DNA from 3 places in the Geobacter sp. SVR genome. Region 1 is predicted to be linked to each of the others. Evidence: riboswitches for the same ligand, from Rfam matches in the RefSeq annotation. Region 1 holds a riboswitch; each other region holds the start of a gene.

What was found. A riboswitch is a leader RNA that binds a small molecule or an ion and turns the genes downstream of it on or off. The one in region 1 is predicted to bind S-adenosylmethionine.
Region 2: it holds a riboswitch for S-adenosylmethionine, as region 1 does, so the genes downstream of both, GSVR_RS19990 (homoserine O-acetyltransferase) here and GSVR_RS15710 (PLP-dependent aspartate aminotransferase family protein) in region 1, are expected to answer to the same signal.
Region 3: it holds a riboswitch for S-adenosylmethionine, as region 1 does, so the genes downstream of both, GSVR_RS08455 (O-acetylhomoserine aminocarboxypropyltransferase/cysteine synthase family protein) here and GSVR_RS15710 (PLP-dependent aspartate aminotransferase family protein) in region 1, are expected to answer to the same signal.

What each region holds. Positions count from the first base shown of each region.
Region 1 is NZ_AP024469.1:3,340,769-3,344,041, forward strand. It holds gene GSVR_RS15705 (response regulator) at 1-1,452, shown strand, start outside; SAM riboswitch class I at 1,587-1,690, shown strand; gene GSVR_RS15710 (PLP-dependent aspartate aminotransferase family protein) at 1,761-2,897, shown strand; gene GSVR_RS15715 (transposase) at 3,071-3,273, shown strand, end outside.
Region 2 is NZ_AP024469.1:4,269,479-4,272,751, reverse strand. It holds gene cobI (precorrin-2 C(20)-methyltransferase) at 1-106, shown strand, start outside; gene GSVR_RS19995 (hypothetical protein) at 182-1,207, opposite strand; SAM riboswitch class I at 1,372-1,469, shown strand; gene GSVR_RS19990 (homoserine O-acetyltransferase) at 1,528-2,643, shown strand; gene ttcA (tRNA 2-thiocytidine(32) synthetase TtcA) at 2,652-3,273, shown strand, end outside.
Region 3 is NZ_AP024469.1:1,826,854-1,830,126, forward strand. It holds gene GSVR_RS08445 (sulfate/molybdate ABC transporter ATP-binding protein) at 1-802, shown strand, start outside; gene GSVR_RS08450 (hypothetical protein) at 843-1,715, shown strand; SAM riboswitch class I at 1,845-1,946, shown strand; gene GSVR_RS08455 (O-acetylhomoserine aminocarboxypropyltransferase/cysteine synthase family protein) at 2,051-3,273, shown strand, end outside.

The DNA.
Region 1 (3,273 bases):
CTGACAGGCGACAGCACAACGGCGGTCCTGCAACTGGCGGTTGCCGATACCGGCATCGGCATACCCTCCGAGGTCTTCAGCCGGATTTTCCAGCCTTTTACCCAGGCGGACACCTCGACCACGCGGGCCTTCGGCGGCACCGGACTGGGACTGGCGATCTGCGAGCGCCTGGCGCAACTCATGGGGGGCAGCATCCACGTCGACAGCCGGGAAGGGGTCGGCAGCACCTTTATGCTGCAGCTGCCCGTGGAAATTCCGGTCGATGGAGTCGCGGCCCTGCCTGCCGAAACACCGCAACAGCCCGAGCAGCAGGGACGTTCGCTGAAAATTCTGCTGGCCGAGGATGTGGACGTCAACCAGCAGGTGGCCGGCCTGATACTGGAAAAGATGGGGCACCGGGTCACCTTTGCCTCCAACGGCAAAGAGGCGCTGGACACCTGGCAGAAACAGCCTTTCGACCTGATCCTGATGGACATCCAGATGCCGGAAATGGACGGCTACACCGCGACCGCCCACATACGCAGCCATGAACGTGGCCAGCAGATCCCGATCATTGCGATGACCGCCTTTGCCCTGAAGGGGGACGCCGAGAAATGCCTCGCTTCCGGCATGGACGATTACATCTCCAAACCGATTAAGCGCGGCGAAATTGCGGCCGCCATCGCGCGGGCCATGTCACGGCGCGCTGCCCCTCCCGTCCGCCGCGTGCTGCTGGTGGATGATGTGGAGATCAACCGGGAAGTGGCCCGGATCACCCTGGAGCGGTGCGGCCACCAGGTAAGCATGGCCGCCAACGGCGCCGAGGCGCTGCAATGCTTTCTCGACGGGCACATCGACATCATCTTCATGGACCTGCACATGCCGGTTATGGACGGTTTTCAGGCCACCCGCGCCATCCGGGACGAGGAACGGCGGCGTGGCCGCGGCAGCCGCATCCCGATCGTTGCCATGACCGCCTGCACGGTCGATGACAGCCAGCAGAAATGCCAGGAAGCCGGCATGGACGACTTCATTCCCAAGCCGCTCAAACAGGATGCGATCATTGCCACCATTACCCGCCTCACCGGCGACGCCCTTTCGTCGTCTGCGCCCGGACCGGGCCCGGGTGCGGCCGGAGAGCAGCCGGTATTCGACCGGGAAGGACTGGTGGACCGGCTCTGCGGCAAGACCGAGATGCTGCCCGTCTTTACCGGCCTGTTCCTGAATACCGCCACGACCGCCATCGAACATCTGCATGCCGCGCTGGCAGCGGCAAATGCCGAAGAAATCCATCGCCAGTCGCACACCATCAAGGGAGCTGCCGCCAACATCGGTGCGATCCGCATCCTCCATCTGGCAACTGAACTGAACGAATTGGAAGATCCCTTCGGTGATTCCGGTACTGCGGCCCTGCTGGAAAAGCTGACCGCGGAGCTGGAACTCTTCAGACAGACTATCCAGCCTCAGGAGTGACAGTCCCCCGCACCGAAAGCTGCGGGTCTGATCCGGCCAGGTTCCGCATGAAGCGCCATTTATCCTGTTGACAGTGCCGAGAGACTAATGCTAGCCTGACCCGGTCTTACAGAACCAAAGCAGTTCACATACATTTCTTATCGAGAGCGACTGAGGGACTGGCCCTGTGATGTCGCGGCAACCTCCCGTCGGGGAAGGTGCCAATTCCAGCGGGATCGACGATCCCGGGAGATAAGGAAGAGACGATACCTCTCGAGGAATCCTCTTCCGCACCCCGGAAGGGGATTTTTTCATTGTGGGAGGAACAGATGAACATCAGCACTCAGGCAGTTCAGATCGGACTTGAATGGGACACGCGCACCGGGGCTGTGACCGTGCCGATTTACCAGACCGCCACTTTCCGGCATCCGGGATTGGGACAGAGCACCGGTTTCGACTACAGCCGTTCGGGCAACCCGACCCGCATGGCCCTGGAAGAGGGCATCGCCCGGCTGGACAACGGGGCGCGCGGCTTTGCCTATGCATCGGGCATGGCCGCCATCACCAACCTGCTGCTGCTCTTCAAGAGCGGCGATCACCTGGTGGTGACCGAGGACCTGTACGGCGGGACCTGCCGTCTGTTCGACCGGGTCTTCAACCAGTTCGGCCTGACCTTCACCTATGTGGACACCAGTGACATCGAAGCCGTACGGGCCGCTGTCACACACGCCACCCGGGCCGTTTTCGTGGAAACCCTCACCAACCCCTTGCTGAAATTCGCCGACCTGCCGGCCCTGTCAGACCTCTGCCAACAGCACGGTCTGCTGCTGATCGCCGACAATACATTCCTGACCCCCTATCTGCAACGCCCCCTGGACCTGGGGGCCGACATCACCGTGTACAGCGCCACCAAATACCTGGCCGGCCACAACGACACCGTGGCGGGACTGGTGGTGGTCAAGGATCCGCAGTTGGCCGAGCAGGTTTATTTCCATCAGAACGCCGCCGGTGCGGTGCTGGGGCCGCAGGACGCTTGGCTGGTGATCAGGGGCATGAAGACCCTGGCGGTGCGCCTGGACCGCCACCAGCACAATGCCCTGGCCATTGCCCACTGGCTGAAGCAGCACCCCCGCGTTACCCGGGTATTCTATCCCGGCTTGCCAGAGCATCCGCACCACGAGCTGATGCAGCGCGACGTGCGCGGTTTCGGCGCCATGATTGCCTTCGAGGTCGACAGCCATTCCCTGGTGGAGCAGTTGCTGTTGAAGACGCAGTTGATCTCCTTTGCCGAAAGCCTGGGAGGGGTCGAGAGCCTGATGACCTTCCCCGAGGTGCAGACCCACGCCGACATCCCGCCCGACCTGCGTGCCCGGCTGGGGATCAACGACGTGCTGCTGAGGCTTTCGGTCGGCATCGAGGACGCCGAGGACCTGATCGAGGACCTGCGCCAGGCCTTCGAGGCGTAAGAAGTCAAGTCCCCCTTTGATAAAGGGGGATTCAGGGGGATTTCGACGGAGGAACAATCAGAGGCGAAATCCCCCCCTGCCCCCCTTTCTCAAAGGGGGGAGAAAAACCCAGAGTGAGCTATCTTCACATTTGAGGACACACCTTATATCCTAACGGACCAGGAGGGTGTGTCATGAGAATGAACCGAAAATACGATGCCGAGTTTAAAGCTGAAGCGGTGAAGCTGGTTTTGGAAGACAACCGCACCATTCGCGAAGTTGAAAGCAGTCTCGGGATCACGCATGGAGTCTTAAAAGGATGGATCCGGAAACACCGTGACCAGCAGGATCCGGCTATAGCCAGTCAAATATCTGCCGAAGCAGAGCTTAAGCAACT
Region 2 (3,273 bases), 930 kb from region 1:
CATCGAACGTGCTGGCGGCAAACGTCAGAAGGTAATCCGTGACATCTCCGAAATGGCGGCCCATTCCCCGGACTATCTTTCGCTGATGATCGTCCGGCGCCCCTGAATCACGAGCTCACAACAGAAAAAGACGCCCCCCCGGAAGGGAGGGCGTCTTTTTTTGCGCTCTGCACGGTTTTTCTTAATAGACCTTACCGGATGCGGGCACGATTTCTTCCGAGCTCGGCTTAATGGTTTCGAATCCCTGCGTCTTGCCGGGGAGGGGAGCTGCTGGCGCCACGGCAGGAGCAACGACAGGGACGGCCGAAACCGGCGCCAGTGGCTTCTCAACCGCCGCAGGGGCGACAGGCGTCTGTGATTCGACCTTCGGCCGCTCCGCCGGAGGGGTGGGCAATGCCCGGGCCGACTCCTTTTGCTCCTTTTCGGGATCAAAATGCAAAAAAGAGAGCATTTCGTCGAACTGCTTGCCATAAACGGTGGTCTCGTTGGTTTCCCGCAGCAGGTAATCTTTACGTCTCTCCTCAAGCTTGCGCCGCAGCCCATCCAGCGTCTTGAACTTGATTTCCGCCTTGGTGGAGAGGTTTGCCTCGGCCTCGCTGAAATCGGGATACTGCAGTCCGATCATCGGTTCATAGCTGAGAATGTGGCCGCGGAAATTGGGATATTCCCACAGGATCGTACCGGCGCCATCCAATATTTGCGCCGTCATGACCAGGTAATTGTATTCGCCCGTCAGCGAGGACATCAGCGTGTTGGAATAAATCTTGTCGTTTTTAGCCAAGCCGCTGATGATGATTATCATGACCGCGTCCAGGCTGTTCTTGCGGAGATAATTCCGCAGCTCTTCGTTTTTCCAGAAATACTTGTTGTATTGGATGGCAGCGTCATCCCGTTTTTCCCGCCGGAACAGGAGATTGCTGAAAATCTCCTGGGCATTGCCGTCCATCAGTGCAACCGTGTAGAAGTTGCCGGTGGTTTTCAGCCTGCGGACGAACTGCTGCTCGTATCTGCGGTTCATCTCCGTGACGAGGGAGATCAACTGATCCTTCTGCGGATGTCTGATGTCCGATCCGGTATCCACGATGATCGGTACCACACCCAGCACTTTTACCTTTTCCGTGAAGCTGTCGGCCGGAACGTTGAGATGATTGCGGGCACAGCCGAAGGCCAGGAGCAGAAACGGCAGCAGGAACAGCAGTTTTTTCATGTCGATCTCCTTCAAATGAGCGTCGGGACAGAGTTTTTTTCAGAGACGTTATAGCAGATGGCAGGGTGGTTTGCCAGACAATTTGAGAACAACCAAGCCGCCCGGGGCTGACGGTATTATATTGACAAAAAAGGTGTCCTTTCGTATAGTTTCGCCACAAAACCTGCTTATCGAGAGTGGTGGAGGGAAAGGCCCTGTGAAGCCACAGCAACCGGCCATATGGCGTCAGGTGCTAATTCCTGCCGAAAGGCAAAGATGAGAGGTGCGCTGTAACCAGGTCACGTTCAGCCCCTTTCTTCCCTACAAGAAGGGGCTTTTTTATGTCCGTAGGCATTGTCGAGGAACTCTCAGCCACTTTTGAAAACGGCATCAAGCTGGACAGCGGACGTATCCTGGCCCCCATCACCCTGGCCTACGAAACCTACGGTACGCTCAATGCGACCGCCTCCAACGCTATTCTGGTGGAGCATGCCTGGACCGGCAACGCCCATCTGGCAGGCAAACACAGGCCCGAAGATGCCAAGCCGGGCTGGTGGGACGCTATCGTCGGTCCGGGGCGGCTGCTGGACACTGACCGCTACTTTGTGATCTGCTCCAACGTGATCGGCTCCTGTTACGGCTCCACCGGTCCCACTTCGATCAATCCCAAAACCTCGAAACGCTACAATCTCGGTTTTCCTGTGGTTACGGTGCGCGACATGGTGCGGGCCCAGACTCTGCTGATCGATGCGCTGGGGATTGAGCGGCTCCTGTGCGTGATGGGGGGCAGCATGGGAGGGATGCAGGCACTGGAGTGGGCGACCCAGTATCCCGACAGGATCGCCTCGGCCGTCGTGCTGGCCGCTACCCCGCATCCATCGCCACAGGCGATTGCCCTCAACGCCGTGTCGCGTTGGGCCATTTTCAACGATCCCACCTGGCGCAAGGGGGAGTACAAGCACAATCCCAAGGATGGGTTGGCGCTGGCCCGTGGCGTTGGGCACATCACGTTTCTGTCCGACGAGTCGATGCATGCCAAATTCGGCCGGCGATTCTCCGCCAAGGACGGTCAGTTCGACTTTTTCGGACAGTTCGAGGTGGAGCGTTACCTGAGCTACAACGGCTATAGCTTCGTCGACCGATTCGATGCCAATTCGTTTCTCTATCTGGCCAAGGCACTGGATCTCTACGATGTGGCTTGGGGCTGCGAGTCAATGGCCGAGGCCTTCGGCACGGTCACGGCGCCCTTGCAGTTCTTCGCCTTCACCTCCGACTGGCTCTATCCCCCCTACCAGACCGAGGAGATGGTCACCTGCCTGCAAAATCTTGGCAAGCCGGTCGAATATCACCTCATATCTTCTGCCTACGGGCATGATGCCTTTCTGCTGGAACACGAGACCTTTGCTCCCCTGGTTCGTTCGTTCCTGCAGCAGGCTTCCGAGACGAAAAGGAAGTAGATCACACGATGGCTTTTGTACGCGACAATCTGAAGGAAAACCGGCTATTTAGAAAATTTCGGCACGAAGTGGGCCGGGCAGTAGCTGATTTTTCATTGATCGAAGAGGGTGACCGGGTGGCGGTGGCAGTGTCCGGCGGAAAGGATTCCTACACGCTGCTGCTGCTTTTGGACGAGCTTCGGAGGCGGGCTCCGGTCGATTTCGAAATTGTCGCGCTGACGGTCGATTCGGGCTATCGCGGCTTTCGCACCGATATTATCGAGTCATTCGTCACGTCGCTCGGCATTCGTTGCCACATCGAAAAAACCAATCATTTCGAAATCATATCCGAAAAACGACGGGAAGGTTCCTCGTACTGCTCATTTTGCGCCCGGCTCAAGCGCGGAGTCCTGTACGGCCTGGCCGACAGGTTCGGATGCAATAAGCTTGCTCTGGGGCACCACAGTGACGATTTCATCGAGACCCTGCTGTTAAACCAGTTTTTCGTCGGGTCGCTCAAGGCCATGTCCGCCCGCATGCTGGCCGATAACGGCGAGACTACCGTGATCCGGCCGTTGGTATATGTAAGCGAAGCGGATATCCGCACCTTTGCGCGGGAGGCTGCTTTGCCGGTGGTCTGCTGCTGCTGTC
Region 3 (3,273 bases), 1.5 Mb from region 1:
CGAGAACGTGGCTTTCGGACTGAGGGTCAGGCCGCGCTCCACGCGCCCCTCCAACGCGGAGATCAAGGAGCGGGTCATGGCACTGCTCAGGCTGGTGCAGTTGGAGGCTATGGCAGGCCGCTATCCGTCGCAATTGTCCGGGGGGCAACGCCAGCGCATTGCCCTGGCGCGTGCCCTGGCGGTGGAGCCGCAGGTGCTGCTGCTGGACGAACCTTTCGGCGCTCTTGATGCCCAGGTGCGTGCCGAGCTGCGGCGCTGGCTGCGACGGCTGCACGATGAGATCCACGTTACCAGTGTATTCGTCACCCACGATCAGGAAGAGGCTCTGGAGGTGGCCGACCGGATCGTCGTGATGGATCAGGGGCGCATCGTGCAATCCGGCACCCCGGACGAGGTCTACGAGCATCCGGCCAGCCCCTTTGTGCTCAACTTTCTCGGCAACGTCAACCTGTTCCGGGGGCGGGTGCACCAGGGGCAGGCCACCGTGGGGGGCATTCAGCTCGAAGCGCCGGAGCATGCCGGCACCGAGGACGCTCCGGCCCTCGCCTTTGTCCGTTCCCATGATCTGGAGATCGATCGCAACCCTTCCAATACAAGCGCCATGAAAGCCGAAGTGAGCCATATCCAGAAGCTCGGGCCCGCTGTCCGCGTGACGCTCGTCCTCGAAAACGGCGAATTCCTCGAGGCGGAGCTGACCAGGGAGCAGTATCGGAACCAGGAGCTGCAACAGGGGGAATCGGTGTACGTCAGGCCGCGTCAGGTACGGGTATTTGTGGAGGATTACCAGGATTACCAGATCTGACGCCGGAATGCCGGGGACGGTGCGGACCGAAGGAGACTGCATGATACGGGGCGGGACCAGAAGCATCGCGATCTATGGCAGGAACGGAGTCGGCAAAACCGTTGTCAGCACCAATCTGAGCACCGCACTCTCCCTGGCCGGCTATCGGGTGCTGCTGATCGGCTGTGGAAGCACTGCCGGTTCGCTCATGCCGTCCCCTGCGGATGTCCCTGTTCCCACGTTGCTCGGGCTCATGCGGAGGCATCCCGGCGTCTCCCCTGCGGAGGCACTGTGGGAAAGCTACGCAGGGTTGTTCCGCCTGGAAACCGGCCTTTCCCCTGAGGGGGGTGCTGGTCCGGACATGTCGGTCACGGCGGCTACCCGGCGCATCGCCGAGTCGGGGCTGTTCGAAGAGCTGAAGCTGGATTACGTCATCTACAACGTGCAGGGTGACGAGGCTGGCGGCGGTTTCACCGTCCCGGTACGACAAGGTTTTTTTCAAAGCATCTTTACCGTCATGTCGGCGGAGCTCAACTCGGTCAGGGCCACCAATTCCCTGTTCGAGCAGATCCGGCAGCATTCGGGCAACGGATCGGCGCGGGCAGGGGGGATCATCGCCAACCTGGTGGATGCGCCTTTCGGCCGTGAGCTGATCGACGATTACGCCTCCAGGACCACTATCGGCGTGCTGGCATACATCCCGCGCATCCTTGCGGTCGGGAAAAAGGAAGCTCCGGAAAGGACGGTCTTTGAGTCCCTCTCCGATTCTCACCAGGCTGAGTTGTTCAGCAGTCTGGCCCTGAAGATCGTAACCAACCTGGAAACACGAATTCCACATCCCCTTGGACCGGATGAGCTCTGGCGTTTCTCGCTCGGATGGAATACACGCTTCGTTGAGATGGAAACCGGTGAAGGAGCAGGTGCCGGCATCTAAACGAGCAAACCGGCTCGTCCGTCCCCCTTTTTTTAATTTGTCTATCAAATCCATAGATAAATAAAATTTGTTGTTGACACATTTTGTGTGCTTTGTTATAAGTGCCTTCACAACCGAATAGGTACCCTTGCTTTATCGAGAGTGGTGGAGGGAAAGGCCCTGCGAAGCCACAGCAACCGGTTCTTCGGAGCGTCAGGTGCTAATTCCTGCCGTAACAGGCAAAGATGAGGTGGGGTCACGGGGATCCTGCCCCTTGACATCCATCCCATCTATCTCTAGATGGGATTTTTTTTTGCGCGGCGCTCGCCGTGGAAAGTCGGGGAGGGAGGATAAACATGGAAAAGACGCTTCGCTTCGATTCGCTGCTCGTGCACGGGGGGCTGGAGGCCGGTCCGGCCGGTGCCACCTCGGTACCGATCGTGCAGTCGAGCTCCTTTGCATACAAGAGCGCCGAAGAGCTGGAGGACGTGTTCCGCGGCCGGGCCGTCGGGCAGGTGTACACTCGCATCGGCAACCCGACCACCGAGTCGCTGGAGCGCCGGCTGGCGCTTCTCGACGGTGGTGTGGCCGCCATTGCCACCGCCTCGGGCATGGCTGCCATCACCACAGCGGTGCTGACCATCCTGCGGGCAGGGGATGAGATCCTGTCATCCTCGTCCCTGTTCGGCGGCACCTTTTCGCTCTTCCGCGACACCCTCTCCAATTACGGCATCACCGCCCGCTTCGTCAATCCGCTGGACCTGGAGGCGGTCAGGGCAGGGGTGAACGAACGCACCCGGCTGCTGTTCGTGGAGACCATCGGCAATCCCAAACTGGACGTGCCCGATATCCCGGCACTGGCCGCCATTGCCCATGAGGCGGGACTGCCCCTGATGGTGGATGCCACGGTCACTACCCCTTATCTGGCCAACGGGGCCGCTCTGGGAGCGGATATCGTGATCCACTCCACCAGCAAGTACATCAACGGCAGTGGCACCTCCATCGGTGGCGTGATCATCGATCGCGGGAGCTTTGACTGGGACAGCCCTGCATTTCCCCACTTCGAGCAGTTCCATAAGAAATACCGCGCCTTTGCCTTCAGTGCCCGGGCCCGCAAGCTGGTGCACAAGGATGTGGGGGCCTGCGCTGCGCCGATGAATTCCTTCCTGCTGACCGAAGGTATCCAGACCCTGGCGCTGCGGATGGACCGCCATTGTGAAAACGCACTGAAACTGGCCCGCTTCCTGAGCAACCACAACAAGGTCAGCTGGGTCAATTATCCCGGACTGGAGGACTCGCCGCAGCACGAAGTGGCCAGCCGTCTGTACGGCGGCCGATACGGCGGTCTGCTGACCTTCGGTACCGGGGACAAGGCCTCGGCCTTCCGGGTGATCAACGGGCTCAGACTGGCCAAGAACCTGGCCAACATCGGTGATGCCAAAACCCTGGTGATCCATCCCGCCAGCACGATCTGCTGCGACTACAGCCCGGAGGAAAAGGGGCTGATGGGGGTGACCGAAGACTTGATCCGCGTCTCGGTCGGCATCGAGGATGGCGAGGATATTGTCGAAGACTTCAA